DNA from 3 places in the Sphingobium sp. S6 genome. Region 2 is predicted to be linked to each of the others. Evidence: riboswitches for the same ligand, from Rfam matches in the RefSeq annotation. Region 2 holds a riboswitch; each other region holds the start of a gene.
What was found. Region 2 has a riboswitch for cobalamin ahead of SPHS8_RS18200 (HoxN/HupN/NixA family nickel/cobalt transporter). Riboswitches for the same ligand answer to the same signal wherever they lie in the genome.
Positions count from the first base shown of each region.

Region 1: it holds a riboswitch for cobalamin, as region 2 does, so the genes downstream of both, SPHS8_RS15920 (TonB-dependent receptor) here and SPHS8_RS18200 (HoxN/HupN/NixA family nickel/cobalt transporter) in region 2, are expected to answer to the same signal.
Region 3: it holds a riboswitch for cobalamin, as region 2 does, so the genes downstream of both, SPHS8_RS08185 (TonB-dependent receptor plug domain-containing protein) here and SPHS8_RS18200 (HoxN/HupN/NixA family nickel/cobalt transporter) in region 2, are expected to answer to the same signal.

Region 1 covers NZ_CAJHOG010000007.1:20,428-27,083, forward strand. The annotation lists gene chrA (chromate efflux transporter) at 1-17, shown strand, start outside; gene SPHS8_RS15905 (malate synthase G) at 146-2,242, opposite strand; gene SPHS8_RS15910 (LysR family transcriptional regulator) at 2,354-3,247, shown strand; gene SPHS8_RS15915 (hypothetical protein) at 3,428-3,607, shown strand; cobalamin riboswitch at 3,816-4,062, shown strand; gene SPHS8_RS15920 (TonB-dependent receptor) at 4,303-6,261, shown strand; gene SPHS8_RS15925 (hypothetical protein) at 6,494-6,656, shown strand, end outside.
Region 2 covers NZ_CAJHOG010000012.1:47,906-54,561, forward strand. The annotation lists gene cobN (cobaltochelatase subunit CobN) at 1-2,348, opposite strand, end outside; gene cobW (cobalamin biosynthesis protein CobW) at 2,348-3,388, opposite strand; gene SPHS8_RS18200 (HoxN/HupN/NixA family nickel/cobalt transporter) at 3,385-4,434, opposite strand; cobalamin riboswitch at 4,608-4,852, opposite strand; gene SPHS8_RS18205 (formate dehydrogenase accessory sulfurtransferase FdhD) at 4,940-5,722, shown strand; cobalamin riboswitch at 5,770-5,959, shown strand; gene SPHS8_RS18210 (DUF1636 domain-containing protein) at 6,116-6,523, shown strand; gene cobT (nicotinate-nucleotide--dimethylbenzimidazole phosphoribosyltransferase) at 6,520-6,656, shown strand, end outside.
Region 3 covers NZ_CAJHOG010000002.1:212,118-218,773, forward strand. The annotation lists gene SPHS8_RS08170 (ABC transporter ATP-binding protein) at 1-579, opposite strand, end outside; gene SPHS8_RS08175 (FecCD family ABC transporter permease) at 573-1,568, opposite strand; gene SPHS8_RS08180 (ABC transporter substrate-binding protein) at 1,694-2,533, shown strand; gene SPHS8_RS08185 (TonB-dependent receptor plug domain-containing protein) at 2,570-4,426, opposite strand; cobalamin riboswitch at 4,594-4,855, opposite strand; gene mobA (molybdenum cofactor guanylyltransferase) at 4,883-5,416, shown strand; gene cobA (uroporphyrinogen-III C-methyltransferase) at 5,618-6,400, opposite strand; gene SPHS8_RS08200 (nitrate reductase) at 6,387-6,656, opposite strand, start outside.

The DNA of each region.
Region 1 (6,656 bases), on a different contig from region 2:
ATGTCCTGTTGGGGTAAGCGACCCTAGCCAAAACCGTCATCCTGAACTCGTTTCAGGATCCATTGTGCCTCTACACGCCTTCCGCTCGTGGGGAGAAATGGATGCTGAAACAAGTTCAGCATGACGGCGAAGTAGAACGAACATCCTACCCCTTCACCCTCGCCCGAAACGCATGCAACAAGGGCTCGGTATAACCATTAGGCTGCGCCACCCCCTCAAACACCAGCGCCCGCGCCGCCTGGAAGGCGATGCTCTCCTCCTCCCGCCCGCTCATCGGCTGGTAGAGCGGGTCGCCCGCATTCTGCGCATCCACCTTAGCCGCCATCCGCCGCAGCGCCGCGTCCACCTCTTCCGCCGAACACACCCCATGCAGCAGCCAGTTGGCGATATGCTGCGAAGAAATCCGCAACGTCGCCCGATCCTCCATCAGTCCCACGTCATGGATATCCGGCACCTTGGAGCACCCCACGCCCTGATCCACCCAGCGCACGACATATCCCAATATCCCCTGCGCATTATTGTCCAGCTCGTCCCGAACATCCTGCGCCGACCAGTTCACCCCCGCCGCCAGCGGTATCGTCAGCAGCGCATCGAGCGAAGCCACCGCCTCCGCCTTCCGCTCCTCCTGCCGAGCAAAAACATCGACGGCATGATAATGCGTAGCGTGCAAGGTCGCGGCAGTCGGCGAAGGCACCCAGGCCGTATTCGCGCCCGTCATGGGATGCCCGATCTTCTGCTCCAGCATGTCCGCCATCCGATCCGGAGCCGCCCACATGCCCTTGCCGATCTGCGCCCGGCCGGACAGCCCGCAAGCCAGCCCGATCTGCACATTGCGATCCTCATAGGCCTTGATCCACGCCGCGCCCTTCATCTCGCCCTTGCGGATCATCGGCCCCGCCCGCATCGACGTATGGATCTCGTCCCCCGTGCGATCCAGAAAGCCGGTGTTGATGAACACGATCCGGTCCCGCACCGCATGGATGCAGGCGGCAAGGTTGGCCGAAGTCCGCCGCTCTTCATCCATCACGCCGACCTTCAGCTGATGCCGCTCCAGCCCCAGCAGATCCTCGATCGCATCGAATAGATCATTGGTGAAGGCGGCCTCCTCCGGCCCATGCATCTTGGGCTTCACGATATAGATGCTGCCCGCCCGGCTGTTGACGAAGCGCCCGCCGCGCCGAATGTCGTGCAAGGCGATCAGGCTGGTGACGATCCCGTCCAAAATCCCTTCCGGAGCCTCCGCCCCATCCGCCAAGCGCACCGCAGGCGTCGTCATCAAATGCCCGACATTGCGCACGAACAGCAATGACCGCCCCGGCAGCGTGAACCCACTCCCATCCGGCGCAACATAGGACCGGTCGCCATTCAGCCGCCGCGTCATCATCGCGCCATTCTTCTCGAAGCTGTCCTCCAGATCGCCCTTCATCAGCCCCAGCCAGTTGGCATAGGCCCCAACCTTGTCCCCCGCATCCACCGCCGCGACCGAATCCTCCAGGTCGCAGATGGTCGACAAAGCCGACTCCAGCACGACATCGGCCAAATGCGCCGGGTCATCCCGCCCGATCGGATGCCCCGCATCGATCACCAGTTCGATATGCAGCCCATGATTGCGCAGCAGGATATTATCCCCCGCCCGCCCGGCAAATTGAGCAGAATCCCGCAACACCGGCACCCCGCCAGCCCACTGCGCCCAGCTCCCCTCCGCCAGAGGCACCGCCCGGTCCAGAAACGCCTTGGCCCAGGCAATCACCTGCGCGCCCCGCGCCGGATCATAGCCCTTGCCCGCCGCCACGCCCGGGATCGCGTCCGTCCCGTACAGCGCATCATACAGGCTCCCCCAACGCGCATTGGCCGCGTTCAACAGGAAGCGCGCATTCAGGATCGGCACCACCAGCTGCGGCCCCGCCAGCGTCGCGAGCTCCGCATCCACCCGGCCCGACCCGATGGAAAAGGGCGCAGGCTCCGCCACAAGATAGCCGATCTCCGTCAGGAAAGCCCGATAGGTCTCCGCATCGAAAGGCCGTCCCGCATGCTCCCCGTGCCAGGCATCGATCTGCGCCTGAAGAGCATCGCGTTTCTCCAGCAAAGCCGCATTGCGCGGCGCGAACCGCGCGAAAATCGCAGCAGCGCCTCGCCAGAACGCATCCGCCACGATCCCCGTCCCCGGCAGCACATCCTCATCAATAAAGCGCGCCAGTTCGGCGGCCACCATCAGGCCCGATTTCTCGATCATACCGTCCATGGGCAACTCTCCATCGCGAAAAACTATGGCCAAAATCTATAGACCCGCCGCCATCCTCGCACTAGACGATAAAGGTTCAAAGCATCTGTTCCCCACAGGAAAAGATCATCGATGGACCCCGATTATCTTCTCTTCGCCCGCGCGGTGGAAGCAGGCAGCCTCTCAGCCGCTGGCCGCATGCTCAACATCTCGCCCGCGATGATGTCGAAACGTCTCTCTCGCCTCGAAGCCCGCCTCGGCGTCCGCCTGATCCACCGCACCACGCGCCGCCTCGCCCTGACGGAAGAGGGCGCCAGCCTTCACGGCGACCTCGTCGCAATCCTCGACGCCATTGCCCAGGCGGAAGAACGCGTCACCAACCGCCACCGCGCCGCATCCGGCCCGTTGCGCATCTCCGCCCCCACCTCCTTCGGCCGCCTCCATGTCGCCCCCCATGTCGGCCGCTTCCTGGAACAGCATCCGCGCGTCGACCTCCAACTCAACCTGTCCGACGCCTATGAAGACCTGCTCGCTGAACGGATCGACCTTGCGATCCGCATCACCAGCGACATTCCCGCCCATCTGGAGGGGCATCATCTCGCCGCCAACCGCCGCATCCTCTGCGCCAGCCCCGCCTATCTCGCCGCCCACGGCACGCCGGAAAGGATCGCCGACCTCTCGCGCCACCTTCTGCTCGCCGCCGAAGGACAATTGCCATGGCGATTGGTCAACGGGCGCGCGCGCAAGCTGATCGACGGCCAAAGCCATGTCCGCACCAACAGCAGCGAAATCGTGCGCGAACTCGCCCTTACCGGCGTCGGCATCGCCCTGCGCTCGCTCTGGGACGTGGGCGATCTAATCGCGGACGGACGCCTCGTCCGCGTCCTTGAACCTTGGGAAGGCCCCGCCGACCTCGCCGTCCACGCCGTCCACCCCCGCGCGGCGGGCCGCCCTGCCGCCGTGGACACCTTCATCGCATTCTTGCGCGAAAGCTTCCGCGACGCGCCGTGGAACAGGGGCGGTTGACAGAAAAAGGTAGGCGGGCTCCCGCTCAACCCGCTGAAAAGCCAAAATTCCATTATGCGAAAATTCGCCAGGCTCCTGTCAAAAAATAGAAGCTTTCCGGCGTTAACCTGCGTAATTGCAGCGGGAAACAGGCCGATGTTATCGTTCGAGCCATAAGAAACTTGAGAGAGGATATGGGCCATGCGCCCCAATGACGCGTCACATTTTTCCGCCTGCGCCGCCCAGGAAGCGCGGCAAGCCAGGGAAGCCCGCCTGCGCGGCGCCGACCAGGCAACCATCGCCCTCCACAATGAACGCGCCGTCCGCTACCAGGCCATGGCCCTCCGCCTCCAGCGAGAACGCTGCACGACCCTGAACTGATTGGCGCGAAGGCCCAGCACCCCCAATTCCCTCTCCCCTTCAGGGGAGAGGGTGCCGAGCGAAGCGAAGGCGGGAGAGGGGAACACAAAGCTCAGCCGTCGCCCCCTCTCCCCACCCCTCTCCCCTAAAGGGGAGAGGGAGCAATCCCCACCACCCCCCTTGCCCCACACCCCCACCTCCGCTATCGCCCCCTCACCCGGGGCAACCCCCCGGGCATGATCGCGCCGGTGCCTCGAAAGAGGCTTAAAAGGGAACATGGTGAAGGAGGCATCCGCCTCCCCAAGCCAGGGCTGTCCCTGCAACTGTAAGCGGCGAGCGCGATGCACATCGCCCCACCTCACAGGCAGGTTGGGGCAAGTCACTGGGCCGGACGCTAAATCCTGCGAGGCCTGGGAAGGCCGTGCATCAAGCGATGACCCGCGAGCCAGGATACCTGCCAGCGTCTGGTCGCTCTTGCCTTGGTCCAGGGGATGGCCGCGGCACGGTGAACTCCGTCTGAGCGACGAACGAGCGGCAAGAGGCCGCTTCGGTGACGCTGGCGGCCGCCTTGGGGGCGTCCGGCCGTCGGCGTGCGCCGGTCGTCGCCTGACGACAGGTCTCTTGCCGGATGTCGCCAGACGCCCGGAGTGCATGATGTGAAACTTCCCGATCATTTCCACCGCGCCGCCTGGGCGCTGACCGCCACTCTCCTCCCCCTGCCAGCCTTTGCCGCCGAAGCGGCCGATGCGGGCGAAGACGCCAGCGCCATCATCGTCTTCGGCCGGGGCGAGGACAAGATCGGCACCGCCCATGCGGCGAGCGAAGGCAGCGTCGGTGGTGCTGACCTTCTCGTCCGCCCGCTGCTGCGCGTCGCCGAACTGCTCGAAGCCGTGCCGGGCATGGTCGCGGCCCAGCATTCGGGCAGCGGCAAGGCCAATCAATATTTCCTGCGCGGCTTCAACCTCGACCATGGGTCGGACTTCACCACCTATATCGACGCGGTTCAGATGAATTTCCGCAGCCATGGCCACGGCCAGGGCTATCTCGACCTCAATGGGCTCATCCCCGAAATCATCGCGCGGGAGGATTTTCGCAAAGGTCCCTATCGCGCCGATGGCGGCGACTTCGCGCTTGCAGGCGCGGCCTATATGACCACGATCGACGGCTATGACCGGCCATGGGTCTCGGCGGAGGGCGGATCCTTCGGCTGGCGCAGGCTGGCGTCGGGCGGGACGGTAAGGGCGGGCGCGGGCGATCTCACCCTGGTCGCGCAGGCCAAGGCCTATGACGGGCCATGGCAGGAGCCTGAACATCTGCGCCATTATGCGGGCTTCGCCAAATATACGCTCCCCACAGGGGCCGGAAAGATCGACGCCACGCTCCACGCCTATCGCGCGACATGGCGCCCGACCGAGCAAATCCCTGAGCGCATCGTCGGCACGCCGCTCTGCCCCGATATCTTCTGTTCGCCCGATCCGTCCGCGCGCGGTGAAACCACCCGCATTATCGGCAATCTCGCCACCATTCAGCCGACATGGCGCGCCAATCTGTACGCCCAGTTCTACGACTGGACGATGTTCTCCAACCCCACCTACACCGACCCCGACGGCACCAGCGCGCAGATACAGCAATTCGACCGCCGCTGGGTCCTCGGTTTCACGGGCGAAAAGCGCTGGGATGCCGATCCCGCGCTGCAACTGAAGCTCGGCACGGAAAACCGTTATGACGCGATCGGCAATGTCGGCGTCAACCGAACCGCAGGGCGCGCTTTCCTCTCCTCGCTTGGCCGCTATCGCGTCAACCAAGGCTCGGCCGCGCTTTATGGCGAAGCGACCGTCACGCCCCTTCCCGGCCTGCGCATCACCGGCGGGGTGCGCGGCGACTATTATCATTATGATGTCCGCAGCCGGGACGCCGTTGCCGCCGCATTGGGTGAAGGCAGCGGTTCGGACACGCTCGTCTCGCCCAAGGCGTCGGCCGCGTGGGCGATCACGCCGCAGGTCGAACTCTATGCCAATTGGGGCCGGGGCTTCCATTCCAATGACGCGCGCGGCGCGGTCAATGTGGACACGCCTGTTCCCATGCTCGTGCGCGGCACCGGCAAGGAACTGGGCGGCCGCCTTCAGCTTCCCGGCTTCACCTTCACCGCAACCTATTGGTGGCTGAACGTCGGAAGCGAGTTGCGCTTCGTCGGCGATTCCAACGCGGTCGAACCCAGCGGAGCCAGCCGCCGCCATGGCTATGAGCTTGTCGCCTTCTGGCGGCCACTCCCCTGGCTTGCCTTCGACGGCAATTACACCGCCAGCCACAGCCGCTACACCAATGGCGATCATATCCCCAACGCCTTCAGGAATGCAGCGTCCGCCGGGGCGGCTATCGTCCTCGATCCATGGGAAGCCAGCATCCGCGTCCGCCATCTCGGGCCCTCTCCCCTGATCGAGGATAATAGCGTGCGCGATCCCGGCAGCACTGTCGTCAATGCCCGCGCCGCCTGGAAGGGGAAGCGGGTGCAGATCTATGCCGAACTGCTCAATATCCTGGGCAGCCGGGACAAGGACATCGCCTATTATTACGAATCCTACATCCCCGCCGCCGATGCGGAGCCGGTCGAAGGACGGCTGAGCCGCGTCGTCGAACCGCGAACGGTGCGCGGCGGGATCAAGTTCCTCTTCTGACAATGGGAAGCGAAGGCTGGTCATTGGCAAGAGACCGGCCTTCGCGATCAACGACTTACTTATGGGACGGAAGTGTTCGTAAAGTAAAAGCCGGAAAGTCTTTATTTAAATAGGTTAAAGGCCATGAACTTCAGCGTGGAAATTTTGGGCTATGGTTGACGGGCTTTCGCCGCTGTGCAACTTTCCCCTACGGCAATCTGGACAAAGAATCAGTTGCCAGGAGAGGATGTCCATGACCCACCCACCTTTGCGGGGCGCCGTTTTTCACGCCATCTTGCGCGACTGCCTGGAAGCGCAGCGCGCGCCCAAGGAAACCGAAATACAACTGGTCGCCTGCAAAATCTGGCAGGACAGTTTCGCTGCAATATCGCACAAGAACTGGCATGATCTCGTGC
Region 2 (6,656 bases):
CTTGCAGGCCCGGGACCGGCTTCTCCCGTATCGAGTAGCTGCATGGCATAGAGCTCGAGTCGCTCGACCGTATCGCCGATGCTGCGCCAAATGCCCGGCGTCGTATCCGCCAGAATCTGCGGTCTCGGTCCCGTCCACGGCATGCCCATGCCGCAGTCGATCGGATCGAACCCAAGCGCCAGATCATCAGCCAACGCCCGCAGCAGCGATTGCTGCCCTCCGTCCAATCCCCTGGGGCAGCGAGCCAAGGCGATCAGCAAGTCGCGGCGCAATGCCCGCTCGGGCGATAGGGTGAAGACATGCAGACCATCGCGGATCTGCATTTCTTTTAACTCACACAGATAATTGTCGATCGCCGCCAGTGCATCATCACCGCTGCCCTGAGCCCCTGCATCCTTGTCCAGCCCCTGCGCCGCAGCCAGCGCCAATATGTCCCGCCGCAGCGTCTCCAGCCGGCGCGGGTCCATACCAGCCGCCAGATAATATTCGTCGACCAGCGCCTCCAATTCCTTGAGCGGCCCATAGGTCTCTGCCCGTGTCAGTGGCGGCGTCAGATGGTCGATGATGCATGCGCCGATCCGGCGCTTCGCCTGCGTGCCTTCGCCCGGATCATTGACAATGAAGGGATAGATTTGCGGGATCGGCCCGGCGCAGATTTCGGGGAAGCAGTTTTCCGAAAGCGCGATCGCCTTGCCGGGCAGCCATTCTAGATTACCATGCTTGCCCACATGCACCACTGCGTGGACGCCAAATTCTTGGGCCAGCCAGATGTGGAAGGCGAGATAGGCATGCGGCGGCGGCAGCGCTGGATCATGATAGCTGCTCTTGGGATCGACATCATAGCCGCGTGAGGGTTGCACGGCGACCGCGACATGGCCGAAGCGATGCACGCGCAGGCGAAACGCGCCATCCTTGCAGAATGGATCATCCTCCGGCTCTCCCCATCGGTCCGTCACCAGCTGGCGAACGCTTCCAGGCAGGCCTGCGAACGCAGCACGATAATCCGCAAGGGGCAGCGCGCACGTTGTCTCGCTACCCGTCATCAGCTGCATCAGCGCCGCGCCCTCCGCGGGCGCACCGCCAATGGCATAGCCAGCCTCTCCCAGCGCCCGCAGGATCGCCGCCGCGCTTTCCGGCGTGTCGAGTCCGACGCCATTGCCGATCCGGCCGTCCCGGTTCGGGTAATTGGCTAGCACCAGCGCCACGCGCCGCTCCGCTGCGGGCGTGCGCCTCAACCGTGCCCAATTTCCAGCCAGTTGCGCGACGAAGCTCACTCTGTTCGCCAGCACCTGCGGCACGATGATGCTGCATTCGGTGCGCGCGTCGAATCGCGCCGCCGCCTTGAAAGCGACCGCCCGCGTGAAAATCCGCCCGTCCACCTCGGGCAAGGCGATATGCATCGCCAGATCGCGCGGTCCCAGTCCCCCCGCGCTGTCCTGCCATGCCGCCTGTTCGGCGCTGGCGAACATCGTCTGGAGGACAGGGCAGTCCGCCTGCTCCAATATCGACGGCGTGCGCGGCTCGCCCGGCGCGGATGCAGCAAAGGCGGTCGCGTTCAGGATGACATCAGGACCCACCGACGCCATCACCCCTTCCAGGAAATCCCGCGCAAAGGGTTCGCGCAGCGCCCGCACATGCACCGCCAGCACATTCAGCCCCGCCGCTCGCAGCCCGGCGATCATTGCGTCCACCGCCTCCAGCGTGCCGGCGATCAGCAGCGCACGGTAGAATAGGAACAGCACTACAGGCTGCCTATCCGTCCAGCCCGCCTTCACCTGATCCAGCACGGGACGCTCGACACCCGGCAAATACAGCCCCGCGTCGGCGACCGGCACCGGCGGGTCGGCATAGCCCGCATCCAGTCCCGCGATCCCCGCGGCCGTCTTCAAGAAGGCGATCGCATTGGCGACGCCTCCCTGCCGTAGATAATCCCGCAGCAGATCGCATGTTTCGGGTGGCAGGGTGGACGCGAGGCGCAGTTCCGGATCATCCTCCCGCCCATCGGCGATCGCGGCGAACGCTACGCCCTTCTCGCGCGTGACATTGGCAATTTCCTCAATGCCATAGGGCCAGTAGCTCTTGCCCCCCAGCAACACGACGCAGACAAACTTCGCGTGGGAAATCACCTTTTCGACATAGAGATCGACCGAATAGGGATGCTTCAATTGCAGAAGGTTGGCGAGCCGGATGGAAGGCGCGCCATCGCCCAGCATCGCCGCCGCGCTCGCAAAGCAGGCAAGGTCGCTGTCCGCCACGGTCAGCAGCACGATGTCGCCCGGCGACTGGCCAAGATCGATGGCTTCATCCCCGTTCGAAACGGTGCCGGGCGTGGCGGTCAGCAAATGCATCAGGCGTCTGCCAGCTGTCCTGACAGCGCATCTTCGATGGCGGCGCGATCCAATCCGGCCTGACCGATCACCACCAGCCGCGACGTGCGCACCTCGTCCGCCTGCCACTGCCGGTCGAAATGATGTTGGATGCGCGGCCCCACCGCCTGGATGACCAGCCGCGCGGGGCGCCCCGCGATGGCGATAAAGCCCTTCACGCGCAGGATGTCATGACCGGTGATGACCTCCTCCAAAGCCGCCAGCAGCGGCGCAGGGTTGCCGATTTCCTCCAGTTGCAGGACGAAGCTGTCGAAATCCTCATGATCATGATCCTCCTCATCATCATGATGGGACGGGCGCGCGTCGATCTGATCCTCGACGCCCGCGCCAAGGCCGAGCAGGACGGCGGGGTCGATCTCGCCACGCGCAGTGCGCAGGAGGCGGACGCCCGGCCGCACTTCCCCGCCCAGCTGCTGCTCCAGTTCCGCCAGCTTTTCAGGCGCGACCAGGTCGGTCTTGTTCAGCAGCACCAGGTCGGCGCAGGCCAGCTGGTCTTCGAACAGCTCCTCGATGGGGCTGTCATGGTCCAACGTCGGGTCGGCCGCCCGCGCCGCAGCGAGCGCGGCCTCATCATGGGCAAAGCGCCCGGCTGCGAGCGCATCCGCATCGATGAGTGCAATGACGCCGTCCACGGTCGCCCGCGTCCGGATATCGGGCCACTGAAACGCTTTCACCAGTGGCTTGGGCAGTGCGAGCCCTGAGGTTTCGATAATGATGTGATCGGGCGGCACGTCCCGGTCCAGCAGCCGCTGCATGGTGGGCAGGAAATCGTCCGCCACGGTGCAACAGATGCAGCCATTGGCAAGCTCGATTATATCCTCGTCCGGGCAGGCTTCGTCGCCGCAGCCCTTCACCAGCGAACCGTCTACGCCGACATCGCCAAATTCGTTGATGATGAGGGCGAGCCGACGCCCGCCCGCATTTTCGATCAGGTGGCGGATCAGCGTCGTCTTTCCGGCACCCAGAAAGCCCGTGATGACCGTGGCGGGAACCTTGCTCATAATGTCTGTCCTTTTTTGGGGATGAGCACGTCGATCTCGTCGAAGCGCTTCCAGCGGTAGATGATCCAGCTCACCAGCCAGCAGGCGGCGAACAGGCCTATGATGAAAAAGCCGAGGCTGTTGAAATGCTCGCCCATGCGGGCGGCGATCGACCAGATGCCGCCGGTCAGGCCCAGCTTGTCGCCCAGCAGCGCCGCCGCCTCGATCCCGCCGATGACGATGGCGACCAGCGCCGACACCAGCGTGATGGTGATGTTATAGTAAAGCTTGCGGATCGGCTTCACGAACGCCCATTGATAGGCGCCCATCATCAGCGCGCCGTCCGCCGTGTCGATGAGCGCCATGCCCGCCGCGAACAGCAAGGGGAAGATCAGTACCGTTGCGATCGAAAGGCCGCTCGCCGCCTGACCCGCCGACAGGCCGAGGATGGCCACCTCCGTCGCCGTGTCGAACCCCAGGCCAAAGAGAAATCCGAGCGGCGCCATGTGCCAGCTACGCGTGACGAGGCGGAACAGCGGCCGGAACAGGCGCGACAACATGCCCCGATTGCCCAGCAGAATGTCCATGTCCTCATCGACATAGGTTCCGCCGTTGCGAACATGATTGAACGTCTTCAGGACAGATCGCAGGATGATGAGGTTCATCGCCGCGATAGCAAAGAGGAAGCTTGCGGAGATGATCGTGGCAATCGTGCCGCCGATCTCCCCCGCCGCCTCGACGCGGCTGAGGGCACTGGCGGCAAAGGCGATGAGGACCGCCGCGATCAGCACGATCGCGCTATGCCCGATCGCGAACCACAGGCCCACGGTCAGCGGCTGCTGCCCGTCCTGCATCAGTTTGCGGGTCACATTGTCGATGGCGGCGATATGGTCGGCGTCCACCGCATGACGCAGGCCCAGGCTCCAGGCGAGCAGGGCGGTGCCCAGCATCATCGTATCGCCCGAGAAGATCATCAGGGCGCATATCCAAAGGCCGATATTGGCGGCGATCAGCAGCGCGAACATCCATGTCGCGCGGCGGCGCAGCGCCGGAACTTGCATAACCATCGGACGGCTTGGCTCCCGTCTGCGTCAGCGAGACTGGACGGGACCTCCGCTATGCGGCCAGCACGACGCGCCGGACGGACGCATCTTAGCGCCCGGCACGCATGCCGGTGCGGTCCCGCCGCACGCGTCGCTCAGACGGAATACCGTGCCCCGGCCATCCCCTGGGCCAAAGCAAGAGCGACCAGACGCCGGCAGGTCTCCTGGCTTGCGGGTCATCGCTCGACACATGGCCTTCCCAGGCCTCGCATGATTTAGCGTCCGGCCCAGTGGCTGACCCTCCGGCGGTAACGGAAAGTCGCTATGCGTCTCGCTCACCGCTTACAGTTGCAGGGACAGCCGCGGATTTGGGCGCCTGACCGGCAGCCCGCACCGCATTCCCTTTGAAGCCCGTTCGGGCACCGGCGCGATCGGGGCTGTGCATAGATGGCTTGACCGGCAAAGGAAAGCGGCAGTTGCATGGTTGCGTCATATTGCAGGGCGCATCCCGCCCGCCTAGACCGGCGCTATGCCATTTCCCTTCTCCTTCACCCGCATTAGCCCAAAGGGCGACGCATCGTTCGTGGAGCGCGATCTGGCGGAGGAGATGCCCGTCGCGATCGAGTTCAACGGCATCGGCTATGCGGTGCTGATGGCGACGCCAGGGGACGTGGCCGAACTGGTTCAGGGCTTCGCGCTTGCCGAGCGGCTGGTCCTGCCATCGGACGCGCCGCTCGACGTTGACGTCCATGTAACGGAGCAGGGCCTGGTCGCCCGCGCCACGCTGCCGCCGGAGCGGGTGGAGGGACTGCTCGGCCGCGTCCGTCACCGCGTCTCCGATTCCTCCTGCGGCTTATGCGGCGTCGAAAATCTGGAGCAGGCGCTGCGGCCCCTGCCCGCCGTGACAGCCCGCTCGACCGCAGGCCGGGCGGCTATCTTCCGGGCGTTGGGCGATCTTGCCGCGCATCAACCGCTCAATCGGCAAACCGGTGCTGTCCATGCCGCTGCCCTGGCGGGGGCAGATGGCGCAATCCGCCTCGCCTATGAGGATGTGGGCCGCCACAACGCGTTCGACAAGCTGATCGGGGCGATGCGGCGGCGGCAATTGTCATGGGATGGCGGCTTTGCGCTACTGTCCTCGCGCTGTTCCTATGAGCTGGTGGAGAAGGCCGCGCTCGCTAATTGCCCGCTGCTTGTCACCATATCCGCCCCCACCCGCCTCGCTGCCGAACGCGCCGCCAGCGCCGGGTTGCCGATCATCGTGCTGGCCCGGGCAGACGCCATGCTGGCGGCAGGCGGGCTGCCCGGCTGACGAGGCGCCGCTTCATCTACCGCTTGCGGGCTTGGTCCTGCCTCATTATCAGCAGCGCCGCGACAGGTTCCCCGTTTGGGGATCAAAAGGGAAGTCGGGTGCAATGCCCGCGCTGCCCCTGCAACTGTAAGCGGTGAGTGGACCGGCCACGCAGCCATTGGGGGAGTATCTCCCGAGAAGGCGGCCGATGCGCATCGACCCGTGAGCCAGGAGACCTGCCTGCCGCAGTCGTTCTTCGACCGGACAGGGTGTGCCGGACGAACGGGGTTCCCCGCGGACGACAGCCATCGCCTTGCCCGCCACTGGCCGGTCAGGGCCGTTGCGGTTCGATTTTGCAGGGAGGGCCATGATGCCGGTCTTTCATGTTCAGATGATTATAAAAGCGTGCCGCTGATGCTGCGTGCCGTCGAAAACAGCGCGTCGGTGGTCGTCTGCTCGACCTGCCGCCTGTCCGCAGACCAACGGGAAGACAGCGAAGGGCGGCGCGGCGGTGCGCTGCTGGTCGATGCCATGCGCGGGCTTCAGGCGCAGGAGCCTGCCTATGAAGCGATCGCCGTGCAGGAAATGCCCTGCCTCTTCGCCTGCCAGCGGCATTGCACCGTCCATGTGCGCGGCCCTGGCAAGGTCGGCTATGTGCTGGGCGACTTCACCCCGGACGCGGATGCCGCGCGCGCCATCCTTGACTATGCCCTGCGCCATGGCGCCAGCGAAGAGGGCGTCGTGCGCTACGCCGAATGGCCGCAAGGGGTGAAGGGGCACTTCATCGTCCGGACGCCGCCCGAGGGCTTTGTCTGCACATGATCCGTTTTGAGGACCGCGACGGTTTTCAGGCCGCGCTCGCCACACTTCCTGGCAGCGACGCGACGGCGATCGACGCTGCGGCGGCGCGGCAGGCTTCTTTGACGAAGCCCGCCGGATCACTAGGCCGCCTGGA
Region 3 (6,656 bases), on a different contig from region 2:
GACAACCAGCGATCCTGCCCGCGCCTCGGCCTTCAACAAGTCCATGACATCAAGCTGATGCCCCGGATCAAGCGCGGCAAGCGGTTCATCAGCGATGAGCGAGGGCGCTCCCACCGCCAATGCGCGGGCGAGGAGAACACGGGCCCGTTCGCCGCCTGACAGCTCCGTTGCGATCCGCCCCTTCAGGTGCAGCACGTCAGCGCGGGCGAGCGCGGCATCGACCATCGCCTCATCCTCTGCCGACAGCCGCGACAGCGGGCCCAGATGCGGCATCCGCCCAAGCGCCACCAGCCGCTCCACCATCAAGGGCCAGTGCAATGTCTGCCCCTGCGGCAGATAGGCGACCAGACGCGCGATGTCCTTGCGGACGAGACTGGCGATCGGCTTGTCATTGACCGACACCGTTCCACTCTCCACGCGGGCAAGGCCGAGCATCGCTCGGATCAGCGTCGATTTGCCCGCGCCATTGGGACCGATGATGCCGACCAGCTGCCCCGGCTCCAGCGCCGTAGTGACGCCGCGAACCGCAGCATGACGGCCAAGGCGCACCGACAGCTCCTGCGTACGGATCGTCACCATAGCCGCCGCTCCCGCATCAAATGGACGAGGAAGACCGGCACACCCAACAGCGCCGTCAGAACGCCCAGCTTCAATTCGCTACTGGTGGGAATGAGCCGCACGCCGATGTCCGCAAGCGTCAACAACGCCGCGCCGCCGAGCAAGGAGGGAAGCAGGATGGCGGACGGCGAGCGATCGGTCAGCGGCCTGACGAGATGCGGCACGATCAGCCCGACAAAGCCGATCGCACCAGACACCGCGACCGCGCCACCGACGCCGATGGCAACGCCCAGCATCATGCGCAGCCGCGCCTTGGTGAGGTCGACGCCCAGTGCCTGCGCGCCCTCCTCCCCCAAGGTCAGCGCGTCGAGACTGCGCCCGTCCGCGATCAGCAGCGCGGCTCCGATAAGCACGCAGGGCAAGGCGATCCAGACATGCGCATAGCTGCGATTTTCAAGGCTGCCCATCAGCCAGCTCATGATCTCCATCGCGGCAAAGGGATTGGGGGACAGGTTGAGCGACAGGCTGATCCCCGCCCCCGCCAGCGTTGCGACGGCGATGCCCGCGAGGATCAGCGTCAGCGGGCTTTCCGATGGCCCGGCCAGCAGGAACAGCGTGCCGATCGCGATCAAGCTGGTCGTGATGGCAAGGACCGGCAGGATCAAAGGATGCAGCTGCGCCAACCCGAAATAAAGCGCGCACACCGCCCCGAGCGCGGCTGCATTGGACGCGCCAAGCACCGAAGGTTCGGCAAGCGGATTGCGCAAATAGCCCTGCAACGCCGCTCCGGCGAGCCCCAGCATCGCGCCGACGATCAGCCCGAGCAGCATGCGCGGCAGGCGCAGATCGATCAGGATGGCGCGGGCGACCTCATCGCCGCCGCCGCTCAGGACGGCAAGGATGCGGACGGGAGCGAGCGGAACCGCGCCGAGCGTGAGCGAGCCCAGCGCTGCCACCAGCGTAAGCGCAATGAGGACAGGGAGCAGCAGCGGATGGCGGCGCGCGCTCATGGCTTGCGCACTCCAAGGCCGCTGATACAGGTCGTAGTGCTCCTGCGAAGGCAGGAGCCCAGTTGCTTCACTTGAGCTGGGCTCCTGCCTTCGCAGGAGCACGGCACGTTGCAGAGGCAGGATTGATGCGCGGAAAGATCATCGCGGCGCTTTGTGCGCTCAGCCTCACCGGCGCTGCGCCTGTCCCGCCACGCCGCATCGTGTCGCTCAACACTTGCGCCGACCAATATGTGCTGGCGCTCGCCGATCCGGGTCAGATCGCGGCGTTGAGCCCCTATGGCCATGATCCCGAATTGTCGGCAGCGGTGGCGAAGGCGCGGCGCTTTCCGGTGCTGAAGCGCCCGGCCGAAGAGGTGCTGGCGTTGCGGCCCGACTTGGTGATTGGCTTTCCCGATGGTGCGGGCGGTGTTGTCGGCGCACCCGATGGGCGATGGCGCAAGCTGGGCCTCGCGAGCGCAACCAGCTTCGCCGCCATCCGCGATCAGGTTCGTCAGGTCGCCGCGGCGGCCGGCCAGCGCGCGCGGGGCGAAGCGTTGATCAGGGGCATGGAGCGCGATCTTGCCGCCCTGCCCCGGCGCAAGGGCGGCGGGGTCGCGGCCTATTATCAGCGACGCGGCTATATGACGGGCACGGGCACCCTGGTCGATGAACTGATCCGGCGCGCGGGCCTCGTCAATCTGGCGGAAAAGCTGGGCAAGCCTGCACTGGCGCAAGTGCCGCTGGAACAGATGATCGCAGCCAGGCCCGACTATCTGATCGTGGAAGAAGGCAGCGAAAACATCGTCGATCAAGGCACGGAGATGCTGCACCATCCCGCGCTGCGATCCATCCCGCGTATCCGTGTGCCCCAGGCCTGGACGGTCTGCGGCGGCCCCGCCTATGTGCAGGCCGCGCGCAGCATCATTGCCCAGGCGGATGCTGCGGGCAAAGAAAGGGCGAAGCCAAAGGCCGCGCCCCGGCGATGAAGCGGGGCGGCCGCCCACCCCCGTCACCTTTCACCGTCAGAAGCGGACACGCACGCCGCCATAGGCCGATCGGCCATAGGTGCTGTAACCATAGACGGTCGCATATTCTTCGTCCGTGACATTGTCGATGCGCCCGTAGATCTCCAGATGCTCGTTGATCGGCAGCGAGGCGCGGAGGTCCAGCCGGGCGTAGCCGTCATGCTGGATGCGAACGGCTGCGAATGTCTGTTCATCGAAGATCGAATCGTAGCTGTCGCTAACCATCGTTACGGTAGCCCCTGTCGATAACCCGAACGGCCAGACATAATCAGCCGACAGGCTGGCGACATTGGCCGGACGCCGTAGCAGGCGCAGACCTTCGTCGGGGCTTCCCGGCGAACGATCCCGTGCATCGACATAGCTGTAAGCCGCCGTAACGGTCAGCGCATCGACCGGCCGCAGCGCGATCGACCCTTCGACGCCTTTTGCCCGCGTGCAACCGACATTGCCGTATGCGGCGGCGGCAAAGGTGATCTGATCGCGCGTGTCACGCAAAAACGCCGTAACGGAAATCGTCACGCGATTATCGTCGAAGCTCTGATCGAAGCCGATATCGTAGCTTTTGGAACGCTCCGGCTCCAGCGCCGCATTGCCAAATATCGGCGCATAAAGCTGATAGAGCGAGGGTGCCTTGAAGCCCTCGCCATAGCTGAGGCGGAAGTTGGTCGCGCCCTTGTTAGGCGTGTAATTGGCATTGGCGCCGAAGGTGGTCGCGCCGCCGAACTGGCTATGATCATCATGGCGAACGCCTCCGGTGAGCGAGAGGCCGTCGACCGGCTGTACGACCGCGAGCGCATAGACGCTGTCGATATTGGCCCGCGCGCTGCCCGGCGCGAAGGGACCGAAGGAATCAAAGTCGGGCCGTTCATGTTCGTAGCCGAAGATGATGCGGGCCTGATCCACCGGCTTATAGACGCCCTCATATTCAAAGCGCAGGGTCGTACCGCTATACCCCTCCCTCGCGTCATCGCCCCGGAACGAGAAGTAATCGCGGTCCGTGCGCGACCATGTGACTGCTGCCCGGTTCTGAAGCTTTCCATCGAACAGAGCGGCGTTCAGACCTGCATAACCGATATATTGATCGACCTTGCTGGTGTCGGGCGTGTCGATCGGCGCGCCGAAGAACATGTCCGTGTCGAGATCGGAATGGATATAGTAGCCGCGCAGATCAAGGCTCAGGGCATCGGTGAAGCTTAGCTTGAGCTTCGCGTTAGCGGCGACATTTTCATAGCCGTCTCGCTCGGTGCCCCCCGCAGCGGACGAAATGCCATCCGTGCGGAAATAAGCGACGCCAAGCCCGCCTGACGCGATGCCGCTTGTGCCGGAAACGTCCGCCTTGGCGTTCAGCGTGTCGGCATAGCCATAGTCGACCGAAACCGTCCCTCCGAAATCTTCACTGGGGGCGCCGGTCATGATGTTGACGACGCCGCCGATCGCCTGGCTGCCGTAGACCACCGAATTGGAGCCGCGCAGCACTTCGATGCGGCGGATGTTGCCGGTCAGCAAATTGCCGAAATCATAGGCGTCGCCGATGCTGCTCGGATCATTGATCTTCACGCCATCGAGCAGCACCAGCGTTTGCGTCGTTTCCGCGCCACGGATCGAAATGCCGGTGACGCCGCCCACGGCATCGGCGCGGTTGAAACGGACGCCGGGCGTGGTGATCAGCAGGTCCGCGATGCTGACATTCTGGCGCGTCTCGATGGTCTTTTCATCGATCACCGTCACGGCCTGCCCGACTTCATCGGTCGGCTGCTCGATGCCGAGCGCGGTGACAACGATTTCGTCTGCATCTTCGGCAAGCGCGGGGGTGGCCGCAAGCAGCGCCAGCAGTGAAATTCCGGTCTTGAACATTTTCTGTCTTCCCTGAGCGCCATGCGACATGAGGCCAGGGCTTCCGCGCGAGCGGCCGGTGCACGAGGGAGGGAGACGCCAATCCCGTCACGCGCACCGATGCGGCCCTGCGCCGCTTCGTCGCTCAGACGGAAAACCGTGCCCGGGCCGATCCCTGGACCCAAGGCAAGAGCGACCATGCGCCGGCAGGTCTCCTGGCTCGCGGGTCGTCGCGGCGATGCACGGGCCTTCCCGGACGCGTGTCCAGTGGCTGGTCCCCCTCGCCTTCCCCTTTTGAAGGCATGCGGGTTTCCGGGTGCATCGCGCTCACCGCTTACAGTTGCAGGGGCAGCTGCGGACTTGGACGGATGAACCGTCCCCACCGCATTCCCTTTCCGGCGCGATCTTTCGTGAACGGTTGCCCGCTCACGCCGCGCGCCATAGGGGAAAGCGAGGGTTCTGCCAAGGAGTGGATCGATGCGATTACTGGGCGCTGTGCTTGCCGGGGGACGATCCCGTCGGTTCGGGAGCGACAAGGCGCTGGCGCTGATGTCGGATGGGCGCATGCTGATCGACCATGCGGTGGCGGCGATCGCGCCCCATGTGGAGGCGGTGGTGGTCTGCGGGCGGACGGTCGAGGGGATGACCAGCCTCTCCGACCGGCCCGCGCCTGATATGGGACCGCTGGGCGGGCTGAACGCGGCACTGCATCATGCGCGGGACGAAGGCTATGACGCGGTGCTGACGACCGGGTGCGACATGCCGGTCTATCCGGCGGCGTTGGTGGAGGCGCTGGCGGGAGAAGGCGCTGCGGTGTTGAAGGGGCAGCAACTTGCCGGTTTCTGGCCTGCCGGGCTTGCGGATGATCTGGACGCGCATCTGGCTGAGGAGAATAGCCGGTCGATATATGGCTGGCTGGAGCGGATCGGCGCGCGGATCGTGGAGCGGGCCGATATCGTCCTGCCGAATATCAATCGACCGCAGGATCTTGCCGGGTTGCCAAAAAACTAGCTGCGCCGTGCTCCTGCGAAGGCAGGAGCCCAATTCAGAGGACGGGACTGGGCTCCTGCCTTTGCAGGAGCACGTTGCTTATCGTGCTGAGCGGGTTGCACCCTATCGCCGAGCTGAACTTGCCGAAGCCCCCTCCCTTCCTTCCAACTAAGTTCGGGGGCGTTCGGCAAGCTCAGGGCAAAGGTCGCGGAGAGCCGGTCTTCAAAGCTGAAGAGCGACGCTGGCTGCGGCCTCTACTGGCATGGACGTGCCCGCCACCGCCTCACCAATCAGAAGCAGGGTCGGATCTTCGTCGCTGATCGTCGCGACCAGGAAGGCAAGCGCCGACAGCTTGCCCCGAATCAGCCGTTCGGTGGGCAGCGATACATTGACCGCCACCATCACCGGCGTTTCGGGATCGCGCCCGGCGGCGATCAGCTGGCGGCTGATCTCGCCAGCTGCGGCGCGGCCCATATAGATGCCGAGCGTGCCGCCCGGACGGGCCAGCGTTTCCCAGTCGAGCTTGAGCGGTTCACCGGCTTTGAGATGCGCGGTCACCAGCGTCAGGCCGCGCGCCTTGCCGCGCAGGGTGAGCGAGGCGTTGCCGCTTGCCGCCGCCGCGCTGGCGGTGGTGATGCCGGGGCAGATGTGAGTGCGGATGCCGTCAGCGGCGAGATGCTCCATCTCCTCCGCCGATCGGCCGAAGACCGACGGGTCACCGCCTTTCAGGCGCACGACGCGCTTGCCTGCCTTGGCAGCGGCGAGGAGGAGGTCGTTGATGCTTTCCTGATCCTTGCTGTGACGGCCGGAACGCTTGCCGACGCTGACGCGCTGTATGCTTTGCGGGATGAGGTCAAGGACGCCGGGGCCGACCAGCGCGTCATAAAAGACGATGTCAGCCGCCGCCATCAGCTTTTCGGCCTTGCGGGTCAGCAGATCCGGATCGCCCGGCCCCGCGCCGACCAGCCAGACTTCACCGGGGGCGATAAGTTCATTCGGCTGCATGGAGCGTCTCCTGCGGAATTTGGGCAAGGATATTGGCAAGCGCGGGGCGGCAGGACCCGCAATTGGTCCCGGCGCCGATCGCCTTGCCGATGGCGGGCACGTCGACCAGGCTCTGTTCGCGGATGGCGGCCATTATCTGATTAAGACCGATGTCGAAGCAGACGCAGATGGTCGGCCCCTTGTCGGGCTGACTGCCGGGCCCGCGCGCGGCGAGGACGGACGCCCCCACGCCTTCGACTTCCAACTGGCTGATGAG